DNA from 2 places in the Peribacillus sp. NPDC101481 genome. Region 2 is predicted to be linked to the other one. Evidence: predicted binding sites of a transcription regulator. Region 2 holds the regulator's gene; the other holds the start of a gene.
What was found. The regulator LexA, encoded in region 2, represses DNA repair genes until DNA is damaged. The targets are predictions, from matches to a motif close to CGAACATATGTTCG.
Positions count from the first base shown of each region.

Region 1: a site for LexA is predicted at 5,411-5,424, ahead of uvrB (excinuclease ABC subunit UvrB). Genes of this name have one in related genera too.

Region 1 is NZ_JBIWNJ010000003.1:332,589-340,361, forward strand. Features, by position in the region: gene ACIROD_RS20310 (YceI family protein) at 1-393, opposite strand, end outside; gene ACIROD_RS20315 (MMPL family transporter) at 856-3,078, opposite strand; gene ACIROD_RS20320 (catalase) at 3,339-4,916, shown strand; gene ACIROD_RS20325 (CsbA family protein) at 5,107-5,337, shown strand; gene uvrB (excinuclease ABC subunit UvrB) at 5,556-7,541, shown strand; gene uvrA (excinuclease ABC subunit UvrA) at 7,548-7,773, shown strand, end outside.
Region 2 is NZ_JBIWNJ010000002.1:1,276,952-1,284,724, forward strand. Features, by position in the region: gene ACIROD_RS16180 (hypothetical protein) at 127-414, opposite strand; gene ACIROD_RS16185 (glucosaminidase domain-containing protein) at 779-1,393, shown strand; gene lexA (transcriptional repressor LexA) at 1,599-2,222, opposite strand; gene yneA (cell division suppressor protein YneA) at 2,378-2,689, shown strand; gene ACIROD_RS16200 (YneB family resolvase-like protein) at 2,709-3,365, shown strand; gene ACIROD_RS16205 (DUF896 domain-containing protein) at 3,431-3,664, shown strand; gene tkt (transketolase) at 3,896-5,899, shown strand; gene sirA (sporulation inhibitor of replication protein SirA) at 6,196-6,636, shown strand; gene ACIROD_RS16220 (YneF family protein) at 6,721-6,936, shown strand; partial or broken gene ACIROD_RS16225 (zinc-binding dehydrogenase) at 7,260-7,773, opposite strand, start outside.

The DNA.
Region 1 (7,773 bases), on a different contig from region 2:
TTCATTTCCCCATGGATCTTTTCCTTGGCCTTCGAAGGTGATGCTGAAAGTTTCTTCTTGTGTGATTCCATTAAGAGTCACATTTCCAGTTACATCGTATTCATCTTCATCCGTTTTCACAATTTTTGTTGATTTGAATGTTAATGTAGGGTTTTTTTCTACATCAAAGAAGTCAGCGGAACGCAAGTGATTATCCCGGTCTGCATTGCGTGTGTCAATACTGGCCACATCAACGGTAAAATCGATCTCTGCAGTTGTTAGATCCAATGGGTTTGCAAGAATGTTTGCTTCGAACTTATTAAAACTTCCTTTTACTTTAGCGATCATCATATGTTTTACGGAAAATTCAATAGCACTGTGAGTCGGGTCGACTGTCCATTTTGTATTGGTCATGATAATTCCTCCTAATTATTAATCTTGAATTTATATATCTTTAATTTGAGATATCTTAACTTAATGTAATTATAAGAGGTGGAAGCAATAGTGTCAACTGAAAGTTTTCCTTTATTTTGAAAACATGAAAAACCCTGTGCATTTATGAGGCACAGGGTCTTCAGACTGTAGACAAACTCAATGAAAATCAAGTTTGTCTCAGTTAAGGTTTATAAAACTCGAATGATGATTTCAACTCCAGGCACTCGCTTTCCGCGGGCGGTCCGGAAGCCTCCTCGGCGCCTTGCGCCTGCGGGGTCTCCCCTCGACGCGCTTTTCCCGCAGGAGTCTCGCACCTTCCGTTCCAATCGACTTTGTTTTGAAATTTTAGGTAAAAACCCTTTTGTCTACAAACTCAAAACCTGTGTATTTATGAGGCACAGGGTTTTTCATTATGAAGAAAAGTAAAGCTGACTACCTTAATTAATTGGCATGATCTTTCTCTTCTTGATCGGTCACTTTACTTGGCCAAAAGGCATGGCGGCCAAGCAGGGCGGTAATCGCAGGAACAAGGAACGGGCGCACAATGAATGTGTCCATTAACACACCAAGAGCAGTAATGAGCCCGAATTGAACCAATACTTGAATCGGAAGTGTGGCTAGAACGGAAAAAGTGGCTGCCAAGATTATTCCGGCGGAAGTGATGACACCGCTAGTTTCGGCAACGCCTTTTCTGATGGCCTGCTTGATTGGCATCGTTTCTTTCTTACGCCAAATGCTTGAAACCATGAAAATGTTATAGTCTTCTCCAAGTGCAACAAGGAATACGAAAGAATAAAGTGGAATCGTCCCCTCTATGGCATCGACACCCATGAAATAGTGCAGGATTATCCAACCTAAGCCCATAGCAGCAAAGAATGAGAGAATCACTGTCCCCATTAAATACACCATGGCTGTCACAGATCGCAAGTAGGCTAAAAGGAGTAAGGAAATCAGGACGATGATGATCGGGATGATCATGAATTCATCTGCCTTTACGGTATCCCTTTTATCGAATTGCGTCGCAGTTTGCCCGCCAATCCAAACCTTATCTTCGACGGAAGATATATTGGCGGCCTTCAATTCTTTCTCCGCAATTGTGCGGATTTCCGGAATGGAATCAATTGCCTCGATATCATATGGGTTGGTGTTGAATTTGACCTCATAGGATTGCAGATCTTCATTGGATTTACTTGTGACTGGATCAGCCACACTTTCAACAATATTCATCCCTTCTAATGTCGGCGCTAAATCAATATCTTCACCATTCGTTTCGACAACCACTGTGGCTGGTGCCAGTTCGCCCGGTGAGTACGAGTCGGAAATGACAGAATAGCCTTCGCGGGAGTTCATATCTTCAGGGAAGGAAGAGAGAATATCATATGAATATTTTATTTGTGAAGAATATCCTGCTAAAACACTGAAGATGATCAGGCATGTAAGAATGACGGTCCATGGCTTGGTTGTGACGATATGTCCAATCCAGTTTCCGATGCGGCCTTCTTTATGCTTTTTGACGGCTTTTCCCTTTTTCTTGGCCCGTGCTTCTTCCATTTCTGGGGTACGAGGAACGATTGGGAAGAAGGAAGCCCTTCCGAATACAGAAAGCAATGCCGGTACAAGTGTTAAAGCTGCCAGCATCATGATTAAAATCGACAAGCTGAATGGTACAGCGAAACGGTGGTAGGCTCCGTATTTCGCTACAAGCAATGTTAGCAGCGAGATGACGATCGTAAGGCCGCTCATCGCAATGGCGCCTGATGAATCTTTAAATGCGGAGATCATGGCTTTCCGTTTGCTTTCATGATTTCTTAATTCACTTCTGTAGTGAGAAATTAAAAATAGACAATAATCCGTTCCGGCACCGAATAATAATACGGTCATGATCGAAATGGCCTGTGAATCGACTGTAATCCAACCATGATCTGCCATGAATCCAAGGATCGGGCTTGTGACAATATAGGCGAATCCTACTCCGATTAAAGGGATGATGGCTAAAAGCGGGGAACGGTAAATGAGTAATAATACGACAAGTACAAGTATTACGGTCGCTAATAGCAATTTGAAATCAGCACCTGAAAATAATCCTGTTGCATCGACGGATATCCCTACAGGGCCTGTCACTCGAAGTGATAATTCATCTGAATCTGTAGGGACCTTGAATGGGTCAGATCCAATGCGTTCCGAAACTATTTCATTAATGCTCTCAAGATTTTTTTCAAGAATTTCAGTCTCGGTCTTTTCTTTAAAGAAAAGCGGCTGTACGAAAGTCGTTCCATCTTCTGAAACCGAGCCTTGAAGAGCAGGCAACGGAATTTCATGAAGCGGCGGTAAAAAAGATTGCTGTATCAAAGGGTTACCTGTCAATTCCTTGGAAAGGTACTGGATTTCGGCCAAGTCGGCCTCTGTCAGTCCACCTTCCCGATGCCATGTAAGCAGGGCAGGTATTCCAGAGGAATTTGGAAACTCTTCTTTAATAAGTTCATCAGCCACGACGGAAGGTGAGTCTTCAGGCAAGTCGGCGGCATTATTTGCTGTTCGATCATTAACGGCAGGCAATGTGATGGTTAATCCGATTGCTGCAATTATCCATACAGCAATGACAACCCAACGACTGATTTTTCCTGTCATCATCCTGCCAAGTTTTCCTAATATTGATTCGTCCAATGAAGGCACCCCGCTTTTTGAATTTTTTATCCTTAGTTCATTATAATGGTGTGCTGTTGACATATACAAAAATGGGTATGCTCACTCCAACTGCTAAATGCTTCAAGTCGTTAATGGCATGAAAATCTGCTCATCGATATATAGGGGAAAAGTACTTATTTACTAATTTCAATTAAATTTTGAAGATTGAAGAGTTAAATATAGGAGATAGGGGAAAGTATAGTAGTATTATGGCTTTTATTAACAAGGGAGGGATTTTTTTGTCTGATAAATCAAAAAAAACAAATGATGAATCGAAAGAAACATTAACGAACAGGCAAGGGCACCCGGTAACGAATAACCAGAGTATTAGAACTGTAGGGAACAGAGGACCTAGTACACTTGAGAACTATGATTTCCTGGAAAAGATCAGCCACTTCGATAGGGAGCGTATCCCTGAACGGGTTGTGCATGCCCGCGGTGCAGGTGCGCATGGTTATTTCGTTCCGACCGGTAAAGCGGGGGACGAGCCGATTTCAAAATATACGAGAGCGAAGGTTTTTCAGGAAGAAGGTAAAAAAACCCCGGTATTCGTGAGATTTTCATCTGTTATTCATGGAGGGACGTCCCCGGAAACGTTACGTGACCCAAGGGGATTTGCCGTTAAATTTTATACGGAAGACGGAAACTGGGATCTTGTAGGCAATAACCTGAAAATTTTCTTTATCCGTGATGCCATGAAATTCCCGGATTTGATTCATGCCTTCAAACCGGATCCGGTCACGAATATTCAGGACGGCAGGAGGATTTTCGATTTTTGCTCGAGTTCGCCTGAAACATTCCATATGGTTACCTTTGTGTTTTCCCCATGGGGCATTCCAGCTAACTATCGCATGATGCAAGGATCAGGGGTCAATACTTATAAATGGGTGAATGAGGAAGGGAAAGCAGTGCTTGTCAAGTATCATTGGGAACCGAAACAAGGGATCAAGAACCTGACACAGCAAGAGGCCAATGAAATTCAAGCTACGAATTTCAATCATGCCACACAGGATCTTTATGAAGCGATCGAACGCGGTGACTATCCTGAATGGGATCTCAACGTACAGATCATGAGTGATGATGATCATCCTGAGTTGGATTTCGATCCGTTGGATGATACGAAGATCTGGCCGAAAGATGAGTTCCCTTGGCTGCATGTCGGTACGATGGTATTGAATAAAAACCCTGAAGACTATTTCACTGAAGTCGAACAGGCTGCATTCGGCACAGGTGTCCTAGTGGATGGACTGGACTTTTCTGATGACAAGATGTTACAGGGACGTACATTCTCTTATTCCGATACACAGCGTCACCGTGTTGGCGCGAATTATCTGCAATTGCCAATCAATGCTCCGAAAAAACGAACAGCCACGAATCAGACTGGCGGACAGATGCAATATGAAGTTGGCAGAGGCAGCCAAAGCCCCCACATCAACTACGAACCATCAACTGTCGGCGGCTTGAAAGAAGCCAAGCAGACGGGCAAGGAGCATACACCTATGGTGGAAGGGAAACTTGTTCGTGAGACAATCGATCGTCAAAATAATACGAAACAGGCCGGGGAAACATTCCGTGAATTCGAGGATTGGGAAAAGGACGATTTAATTTCCAATTTAGTGGCGGCATTGGCTCCTGCCGACAAGCGCATTCAGGAAAAAATGATAGCACTTGCCGAAGAGGCCGATGAAGAGTATGGCCGCAGATTGAAAGAGGGACTGGCCTCGGCTTCTGAACATACGGAATCTTCAAAACCACTGGGCGGGACGGATAACCCTGAGGATGCCGTTAGTAAAGGACATGAAGCGGATCCATATTGATGGGACTAAAAAAGAGGCAAACTTCCCTATAAAGGGGTTTGCCTCTTTTTTTAATGGGCATAATTGATGGAAGTGTGGAAGATTCTTCTGATGATGCCTTGAAAATCAAGTGGGAAATTGATTGGCAAAAAACTTGATAATCATTTAAACTGAAACTACTCTATTTTTCTCTTATAAAGGAGATGAAAAAATGATTAAATTTCTTTCTGCCCTTTTCCTTCCTTGTCTACTCGTCATGCTATTTTCAAGGGTCACCTATAACAATGTCGTGGGCCTTGTTTTAACTGTTGCCTTGATTACAGCTTCCGCATATAAAGGTTATACGCATACAAACTTATTGATCATCGTCGATGCCTTATCCCTAACAGTGGGATTTTGGTTATCAAAAAGAATGATGAAACGTACATCCAAGAGCGCCTGACACAAAAGGTGCTTTTTTTGTACCCAAACTTGTCATTCCCCTCAACACATCATGAAGTCCATAAAACAAAAATAGAATGGATGTTCGCTTATTGCTGGTTTGTTTTAAGGCTATTGTGGTAGAATGTGTATATATGCTTTATCAAACCGGAATAAATAGAAGGGATATAGTTATGTCCCGTTTTCATATAAAAATATTTCAATAGGAGGCTATGCTTGGTGAAGGATAAGTTTGAGTTAGTCTCAAAATACTCTCCTCAAGGAGATCAGCCGGCAGCAATTGAAATGCTGGTCGAAGGGATTAAGGAAGGCAAGGAAATGCAGACGTTATTGGGGGCAACCGGGACAGGGAAAACGTTCACCGTTTCCAATGTGATTCAAAGAATCAATAAACCGACTCTTGTCATTGCCCACAATAAAACGTTGGCAGGGCAGCTTTATAGTGAGTTCAAAGAGTTCTTCCCTAATAATGCCGTTGAGTACTTCGTTAGCTATTATGATTACTACCAGCCGGAGGCTTATGTTCCATCCACGGATACATTCATCGAGAAAGATGCAAGCATCAATGATGAAATCGATAAACTGCGTCACTCGGCAACCTCGTCTTTGTTCGAAAGGAAAGATGTCATCATCATTGCCAGTGTTTCGTGCATATATGGACTCGGTTCTCCTGAAGAGTACCGGGAGATGGTCGTTTCCCTCCGAACAGGCATGGAGATAGACCGGAATGCCTTGCTGCACAGACTCGTGGATATTCAATATGAACGTAATGATATTGCTTTCCAACGGGGGACCTTCCGCGTTCGCGGCGACGTGGTCGAAATTTTCCCGGCCTCACGTGATGAACATTGCGTACGGGTCGAGTTCTTCGGGGATGAGATTGACCGTATTCGTGAAGTCGATGCCCTGACTGGCGAAATTACCGGTGAACGGGATCATATCGCCATTTTCCCGGCTTCCCACTTCGTAACCCGCGAAGAGAAAATGCGGGTAGCCATTCAAAATATCGAAACGGAACTGGAAGAACGATTGAAGGAATTAAGGGAAGATGAAAAACTCCTTGAAGCGCAGCGCTTGGAGCAGCGGACCCGTTATGATCTGGAAATGATGCGTGAAATGGGCTTTTGTTCAGGGATCGAGAACTATTCCCGCCATTTGACGCTTCGTCCCGCAGGTGCGACACCATACACTTTAATAGATTACTTTCCAGAGGATTTCCTATTGGTCGTGGATGAATCACACGTAACCCTCTCGCAAATCCGCGGAATGTTCAATGGAGATCAGGCGCGTAAGCAAGTGCTCGTCGATCACGGCTTCCGTCTGCCGTCTGCGAAAGATAACCGCCCGCTAAGATTTGAGGAATTTGAAAAAAAGGTCCATCAATCCATATTCGTTTCGGCAACTCCGGGACCATATGAACTCGAACATACCCCGGAAATGGTTCAGCAGATCATCCGTCCTACCGGATTGCTGGATCCGACGGTGGAAGTGCGGCCGATTGAAGGGCAAATAGATGACTTGATCGGTGAAATACAGGAGCGCGTCAAAAAGAACGAGCGTGTGCTCATAACGACCTTGACGAAAAAGATGTCTGAGGATTTAACTGATTATTTAAAGGAAATCGGCATCAAGGTCCAATATCTTCATTCGGAAGTGAAGACCTTGGAAAGGATAGAAATCATCCGGGAACTTCGAATGGGCAAATATGATGTTCTAGTTGGAATCAATCTTTTAAGGGAAGGCCTCGATATTCCGGAAGTGTCGTTAGTGACCATTCTGGATGCCGATAAAGAAGGGTTCCTTCGCTCGGAACGTTCGCTTATTCAAACGATGGGCCGTGCAGCCCGTAATGCGAACGGCCACGTCATCATGTATGCAGACCGAATCACGAATTCGATGGAACTTGCCATCAATGAAACGAGGCGGCGCCGTGAAATCCAGGAAAATTATAATAAAGAGCATGGAATATTGCCTCAAACCATTCAAAAGGATATCCGCGACTCCATAAGGGCGACTCATGTTGCCGAAGAAGGCGAAGAGTATAAGGAAGACCTTGCACCAAGCCTCGCGAAGCTTCCTAAAAAAGAGCGTTTAAAAGTGATGGCAAGCATGGAAAAAGAAATGAAGGAAGCGGCAAAGGCACTGGACTTCGAGCGAGCTGCCGAGCTGCGTGATTTATTACTAGAGTTAAAAGCGGAAGGGTGACGAAACATGGCAATGGATAAAATTGTGATAAAAGGCGCCAGGGCCAACAATTTAAAGAATATTGATATCACGATACCGAGAGACAAACTTGTTGTGCTGACCGGATTATCCGGATCTGGAAAGTCTTCCTTGGCTTTTGATACGATTTATGCAGAAGGGCAAAGACGTTATGTGGAATCACTTTCCGCTTATGCTCGTCAATTCTTAGGCCAAGTGGATAAACCGGATGTCG
Region 2 (7,773 bases):
GGATTCAGCCAGTTTGTAATTACTAATACAGCGATTAAATTAATGGTGTTCGATGGGAAATAAAGCTAGTAAGGTCATCTAGCAATAAAAAGATTGATGAATTTCAGCTAGACAACAAGAATAGATTTAATCCGTCTTTTTGTAGGATTCTCTATAAGACAAAATACCAGTTTTGAGTGCAGCATAATTGCCTATGCTTGCATAGCCATAAAACCAGCCCATGAAAATTCCTGAAACCAAGTGATGACGATGACTGATGAAAATGGAAATGAACAAGCCAAGACCCAAAGCGATGGTAGGGACGAATTTTGGATGAATATGAAACATGACCTTAATAAGTTGAGTAAGAATCATGATGGTAGGAATGGCTATCACTGCATCCCAGAAGTTTGTATGGACGGTTGGGTAGTCCATGATTTCACCACCTTGAAATGAAGTTTTTAAAAATAGTTTTTGTTTTTCATCAAGGTTTTATACAAAAATAAATAATTACAAATTTAAAATTAACGAACAAGTTTTGAAGATTTTCAGTGTTCAATAGGAAAAGCCGTCAATCCATTTAATTAAATGGATTGACGGCTTTTCCTGTTTGGTAGGGAAATGGATAAATAATACTCGAAGCAGGCCACTCTAGGTAAGAAATCTATAATAAAAACAATTAGCCAAACATCAGAACCTTTTGTATGGGACTTGCTGTAACCTTTTTCATAGATGAGAATACGATAAGAATGAAGATGAACAGTGAAAAATAAAGTAAAACCATTGATGGGAGGTTCTAATGAGCAAGGAAACATTTATTAAGGAAATTGCTCCCTATGCCCAGAAAATTCAACAGGAATTTAAAATATTACCTTCTGTTGTCATTGCACAAGCTTGTTTGGAGAGTGGATATGGGACAAGTTTATTAGCAAGCAAAGGAAAAAATATATTCGGTACAAAAGGTGACTTCAAGGGTGAGTCTGTCATCATTCAGACAATGGAATATGTCAATGGCGTACCCGTTCAAGTATGGAACAAATTCAGAAAATACCCATCTTGGGAAGAAAGTCTTAGAGATCTTGCCAATTTATATGTAAAGGGGACTTCATGGAATAGAAGTCTTTATACGGCTGTCATTGGAGAAAAAGATTACAGAAAAGCACTCAAAGCAATTTTCGATGCTGGGTACGCCTCGGATCCCAACTATATTGAAAAACTGGTGAACCTTATCGAAACAAGCGATTTAACAAAATATGATGCAAGTATAGAAGAGGTTTATCATATTGTCCAAAAAGGGGATACCGTCTCTGCGCTTGCAAAAGCATACGGTTCTACACAAGTGCAGATTCAACAGTGGAACGGCTTGGTAGATCTTAACCTAATTAAAGTGAACCAAAGATTACGAGTGAAGTGAATTTTAACTGGGAGCGGTAGTTAAAGCTCTCTTTTTTATTGTAATCAGATTGTTACCAAAGTACATATTAGGCGATCATATACTTCCGTTCGTAATTAAGGACGTTTAAATTCCCATGAAAACTTGATTCTATTAAAATTCCATATGCATATTGAGAGAATTCGGGACATAGATTAAACAAACAAAAAAAGCGCGGTTAGCGCTTTTAGTGTATTTGTCTATATAAGCCTATTACTTTTCCAAGTATCGAAACATCTCGTAAAATAATTGGTTCCATATTCGAGTTCTCAGGCTGAAGCCTTATGTAATCCGGTTCCTTAAAGAATCGTTTTACAGTGGCTTCATCATCTTCCGTCATGGCCACGACGATATCTCCATTATTGGCATTGCTTTGTTGTTTCACGATGACATAATCCCCATCATGAATTCCTGCTTCGATCATACTTTCACCCATGATTTCCAGCATGAATACATGGTCATCATGTGGAACCATGCTTTCGGGAAGCGGAAAGTATTCTTCTATGTTCTCAATGGCCGTTATCGGCATTCCCGCTGTTACTTTTCCAAGTAACGGCACGTTCACGACATTGACTTTGGGAATATTGTTCGCTTCCTCCAAATTCATTATTTCAATGGCCCTTGGCTTGGTTGGGTCACGTCTAATCAGGCCTTTGCTTTCCAGGCGTGATAAATGCCCGTGTACTGTTGAACTTGAAGCAAGTCCCACTGCTTCACCAATCTCCCGTACGGAAGGTGGATACCCTTTTTGGCGGACCTCTTCTTTAATGAAATCAAGAATATCTTGCTGCCTTTTTGATAGTTTAGTCATATGTGCACCTCTTCCCCAATGTTCTTTGCTACATTATAGCATGGCCCCCAATTCTATACAAACATAAGTTCGAATTTTGTTGTTGACTGAAACAAACGTTCGTATTATAATTTGACCATAACATACGAACGAACATTCGCTTTGGAGGGATATTTATGAAAAATTTATACAAAAATTATATTTATACGATTCTATTAGCGGGATCAGTATTCATCTTTTCAATTTTATTCTCTTGTACATTGAACAATGATCCAAAAAAGGATTTCCTTTCTATAGAAGTAAGTGAAGGTGATACCCTATGGGGAATCGCTGAAGAATATGAAGAAGCAAATTTGACAAAAAAAGAATTCATTGGTTGGATAGAAGAGCATAATGGTGTCAGGGCGGATACAATTAAACCTGGTCAAGTCATCGTCATACCGGTTAAAGGGGAAGAACTTGTCCAGAATTTGGCCAGTGAGCAGTAAGCAGTGAAGGTAGGGTATTATGAAGGCGGTAATCTATTGTAGGGTCAGCACAGAAAAAGAGTCACAGGAAACATCATTGGCAAGGCAGGAAGATGAGTTAGTCAAATTGGCAGAAAAGATGGATGTTGAAGTTATATCCATAATAAAAGAGCAGGCAAGTGGTTATGAGTTGAATCGGGATGGCATTTTTGACATGCTCGAACTATTTAAAACTAAAGAAGCCGAAGTACTATTAATCCAGGATGAAACAAGGCTGGGAAGAGGGAATGCCAAAATAGCCCTTTTCCATGTCATCCTTAAAGAAAATGTTAAAATTTATACACTCTCACATGACGGGGAGCTTGAGTTATCGGATTCGGATGCCATGGTCATCCAGATAGTCGGTATTGTAGAAGAATACCAAAGGAAACTACATAATCTTAAAATAAAGCGCGGGATGATAAGAGCCGTTGAAAAAGGATACCGTCCTCAAAAAAACCTTCAGAATCAAAGGAATTCCACTGGAAGGGACCGTATGGAAATCCCTATTGAAGAAATTATTAAACTTCGGGCCAATGGATTGACATTCGCAGAAATCGCAGCCACTTTAAGGGGCTTTGGATACAATGTTTCAAAGGCTACTGTGAACAGGCGTTTTCTCGAACATCAACTGAATACAAATGAAAGTAAATCTTAGAACTTGTAATTTCGCTTTTTTTTTAATACCATGACAATATCCGGAGATTATGAAGGAGCGAAATTATGTTATCAAAAGAAAAAATAGCCCGTATTAATGAACTTTCTAAAAAGGCAAAGGCTGAAGGTTTGACGGAAGTTGAGGCGAAAGAGCAAACCCAATTGAGAAGTGAGTATTTGGAAACATTCAGAAAGTCCATGTCCGATACGTTGGAGCATGTGAAGGTCGTTGATCCAGAAGGTAATGACGTCACTCCTCAAAAGATAAAAAATATAAAAGAAAAAAGAAACTTACATTAATGCTTGGATCCTTCTGATAAAACATTCCGCTTGAGTATCCTGTTAGCATTTAGGAGTAAAAAGGGAGTGCATGCATGTATGTATTCTCCTATTTAGTTTAATCTAAATAGGGGACTTCTGTTATTATAGAAAATTGTAATATTGAGGCAGTAAATAGTGATTTTAGTTGTGATATTATGCTTGTCACTATAATATAAAGAGGTACATTACAGGAAGGGATGTTTTTACAATATGTTAGATAAATTAGATGCACTTTCTATCAATACGATTCGTACATTATCAATTGATGCAATTGAAAAGGCTAATTCCGGCCATCCAGGTATGCCAATGGGTGCTGCGCCGATGGCGTATAAACTATGGACCGAATATATGAACCATAACCCGAAAAATCCCGATTGGTTTAATAGAGATCGCTTTGTTCTTTCAGCTGGACATGGTTCTATGCTGTTATACAGCCTTCTTCATTTATCGGGCTATGGCTTATCTATCGATGATTTGAAAAGCTTCCGTCAATGGGGCAGTAAAACTCCAGGACATCCTGAATACGGTCATACGGCTGGTGTTGATGCAACAACCGGGCCGCTTGGACAAGGTATCGCAATGGCAGTAGGAATGGCAATGGCTGAACGTCACTTGGCAGAAAGCTATAACCGCGATTCTTATAATGTGGTCGATCACTATACATATGGCATTTGTGGAGATGGAGATTTAATGGAAGGTGTTTCTGCAGAAGCCGCTTCATTAGCTGGACATCTACAACTCGGAAGACTCGTTGTTTTATATGATTCTAATGATATTTCTCTTGACGGCGACTTAAGCCAATCATTTAGTGAAAGCGTAGCAGACCGGTTCAAATCTTATGGATGGCAATATATCCGCGTTGAGGATGGGAATGATCTTCAGGAAATTGCTAAAGCGATTGAAGAAGCGAAAACCGACGATGCACGCCCAACATTAATCGAAGTGAAAACGGTTATTGGTTACGGTTCACCAAACCGTTCAGGTAAATCTGCTGTTCACGGCGCTCCGCTTGGTGCAGATGAGCTGAAATTGACAAAAGAAGCATATAAATGGACATTTGAAGAGGACTTCCATGTTCCGGAAGAAGTGTATTCACACTTTAATGAATCTGTTGTTAATGCAGGCGCTCAAAAAGAAGAAGCTTGGAATGAATTGTTCAAAAATTACAAAGAAGCACATCCTGAGTTAGCACAGCAATTGGAGTTGGCCATCAAAGGTGAACTGCCTGCTGATTGGGATCAGGAAATTCCCGTCTATGAAGAAGGTAAAACATTAGCTTCCCGTGCTTCAAGTGGGGAAGTGCTAAATGCTATTGCCAAAAGGGTCCCTAGCTTCATTGGGGGTTCTGCGGATTTAGCCGGATCTAATAATACTGCCATCAAAGGTGAGACTGATCTATTACCTGGTAATTACAGTGGCCGTAATATATGGTTCGGTGTACGTGAATTCGCTATGGGTGCGGCTTTAAATGGAATGGCACTTCATGGTGGATTAAAAGTATACGGAGGAACATTCTTCGTATTCTCTGATTATCTACGTCCTGCCATAAGAATGGCAGCACTAATGGGACTGCCTGTAAACTATGTATTCACTCATGACAGCATTGCTGTAGGAGAAGACGGACCGACTCATGAGCCAATCGAACAATTGGCATCATTGCGTGCAATGCCTAACCTAGGGGTAATCCGTCCAGCTGATGGCAATGAAACGGCAGCAGCCTGGAAAGTGGCTATGGAGTCTACAAATAAACCAACTGCCCTTGTACTGACTCGTCAAGGATTGCCAACAATTAAAGATACTTCCGAAACTGCGTATGAAGGTGTTTCAAAAGGAGCTTACATCATCTCTGCTTCTAAGAAAGAAGTAGCCGATGCATTACTTCTTGCGACTGGTTCCGAAGTGAACTTGGCTGTGGAAGCACAGAAAGCTTTGGCGAACGAAGGAATTGATGTTTCTGTTATCAGCATGCCATCATGGGATCGATTTGAAACTCAATCTAAAGAATATAAACAAAGCGTAATCAATCCGGCAGTGAAAAAACGTCTAGCTATCGAAGTGGCTTCACCGTTTGGTTGGGATCGTTATGCAGGTGATGAGGGTGAAATATTGGCCATCAATCATTTTGGAGCTTCTGCACCAGGCGGAAAGATCATGGAGGAATTCGGTTTTACTGTAGAAAATGTAGTTGCTCGTGTTAAGGAAATGCTTAACTAATAGTAATGGAGAACTGACACCAACTAGTTTGGTGTCAGTTTTTTTATCAAAAACAATCCTGATTTATATTGTGTGCTTCTATTCTAAGGGAAATCTTCCATTCGACAAAAAAAGAAGAAAATTTCTCCAGCAAACAACATATCTTTTTAGTTTGTCAATATATAATGAGAATAAATAAATTTCGTTTAAATGTGTCAGTTAAAGGGGAAAGTTATTAATAGTGGAAAATAGTGGAGAATGTCCTGGTGGTTAGTTATTTTCGTGACCAAAATAGGAAAGCTAGGAGGCATTGGCTGATGAGAACCTATCAAATTTATTTAATCGAAGATGAATTTGCCCATCATTATTATGGAAGAGAAAGGCTATTTTTCAATTTGTTTTTGGAGTATATTCAAGCAAAGGGCAGACTGAAGAGTATTTTGCAAAAACAAATCGAATATGTCACCAAAACAGTCCCGATTATCCAGTTGCAGTTAGCCATTGAACAACGTTTGCAAAAAAAGATGAATTATTGGACTCAAAATGGAAAATACTATTTAGAAAAAACAAACGGATCAAGTAAGGCCGTTTTAATCATTCAGCATGATTCCATTATTCTAAAAGCTGAAGGAGACTATGAAGCGGAGACGGCTTTCTTTGAAAGTATTCGAAAATATGAAGCGAGCTTTCTGGCCATTGATTTTGAACATGAAAAATACGGTTGGTTAAAACCGATAAAAGAAAGAAAATTTGTCTAAATGGGGGACTTTTCAGTAGCGGGTATTGTATAATAACCTTTGGTCTAGTACACTGATGTTAGACAACACGAAGGAGGAAATAGTATGTGGGTTTACATTCTAGTTGGCGTACTGGCATTGATTGCTGGAGTAGTGCTGGGATTTTTCATCGCTCGTAAATACATGATGGATTACTTAAAGAAAAATCCGCCAATTAACGAACAGATGCTGAAAATGATGATGATGCAAATGGGTATGAAACCATCCCAAAAGAAAATTAATCAAATGATGAGCGCCATGAATAAACAACAAACAAAATAAGATAGCAATTATAAGATAAGCAAATCATAACTACCGTGAAGAGTGAATCTTTCATCATAAATTTTTCTTGTTTTTGCTTTATCTTTCGTTACTAATCCGAAACTTCTTTCTCTGGTGGAAACTAAATCAGAGAGAGGGGTTTTTTGTGTTGTAAGGAGATAAGCAAGAGGGCAATCATGGGTTTGAAAGGTTTCATATAGTGGGAATCTAGTTCATGTGACTTTCAAACTACTACACAGGATTCATCAAATTCAGAAACTTACTATAATTCATGTATCGTTTCTGAATTTGAATGCCTGGCCATTCAATTTTCTATATAATACTTACGGTTTTAACACCACTTTAATGCATCCGTCTGTCCTTGTATCGAATACTTGGTAACCATATTTAGCTTGATCCAATGGTAGTACGTGGGTTACGACATCGCCAGGATCAACTTTTCCTTCAGATATTAGATTATAGAGATATGGCATATAATGGATAACGGGAGCTTGTCCGGTCTTGATATCCACGTTTCTTTGAAATATATCTCCTGGCGGAAAGCCATTATAACGCCCTCCGTAAGCACCAGTTATTTGAATGGTTCTGCTTTACGGACCGCTTGTGAGGAGATTACAATACCACCCATTGCACCGCCATGAAGCTTAAGCCCCGTTGCAAGATATTCCATGGGAGCCATTTTACCACTCATGCCTGAACAGTCAATTACAATATCGGCTCCGCCTTTAGTTATGTCTTTGAGATAAACCCCTACGTTTTCATATTGTTCGAAATTTACGATTTCGACTTTATTTGTCCTTTTTGCATGTTCCAGACGATAGTTGAGATGATCGACGG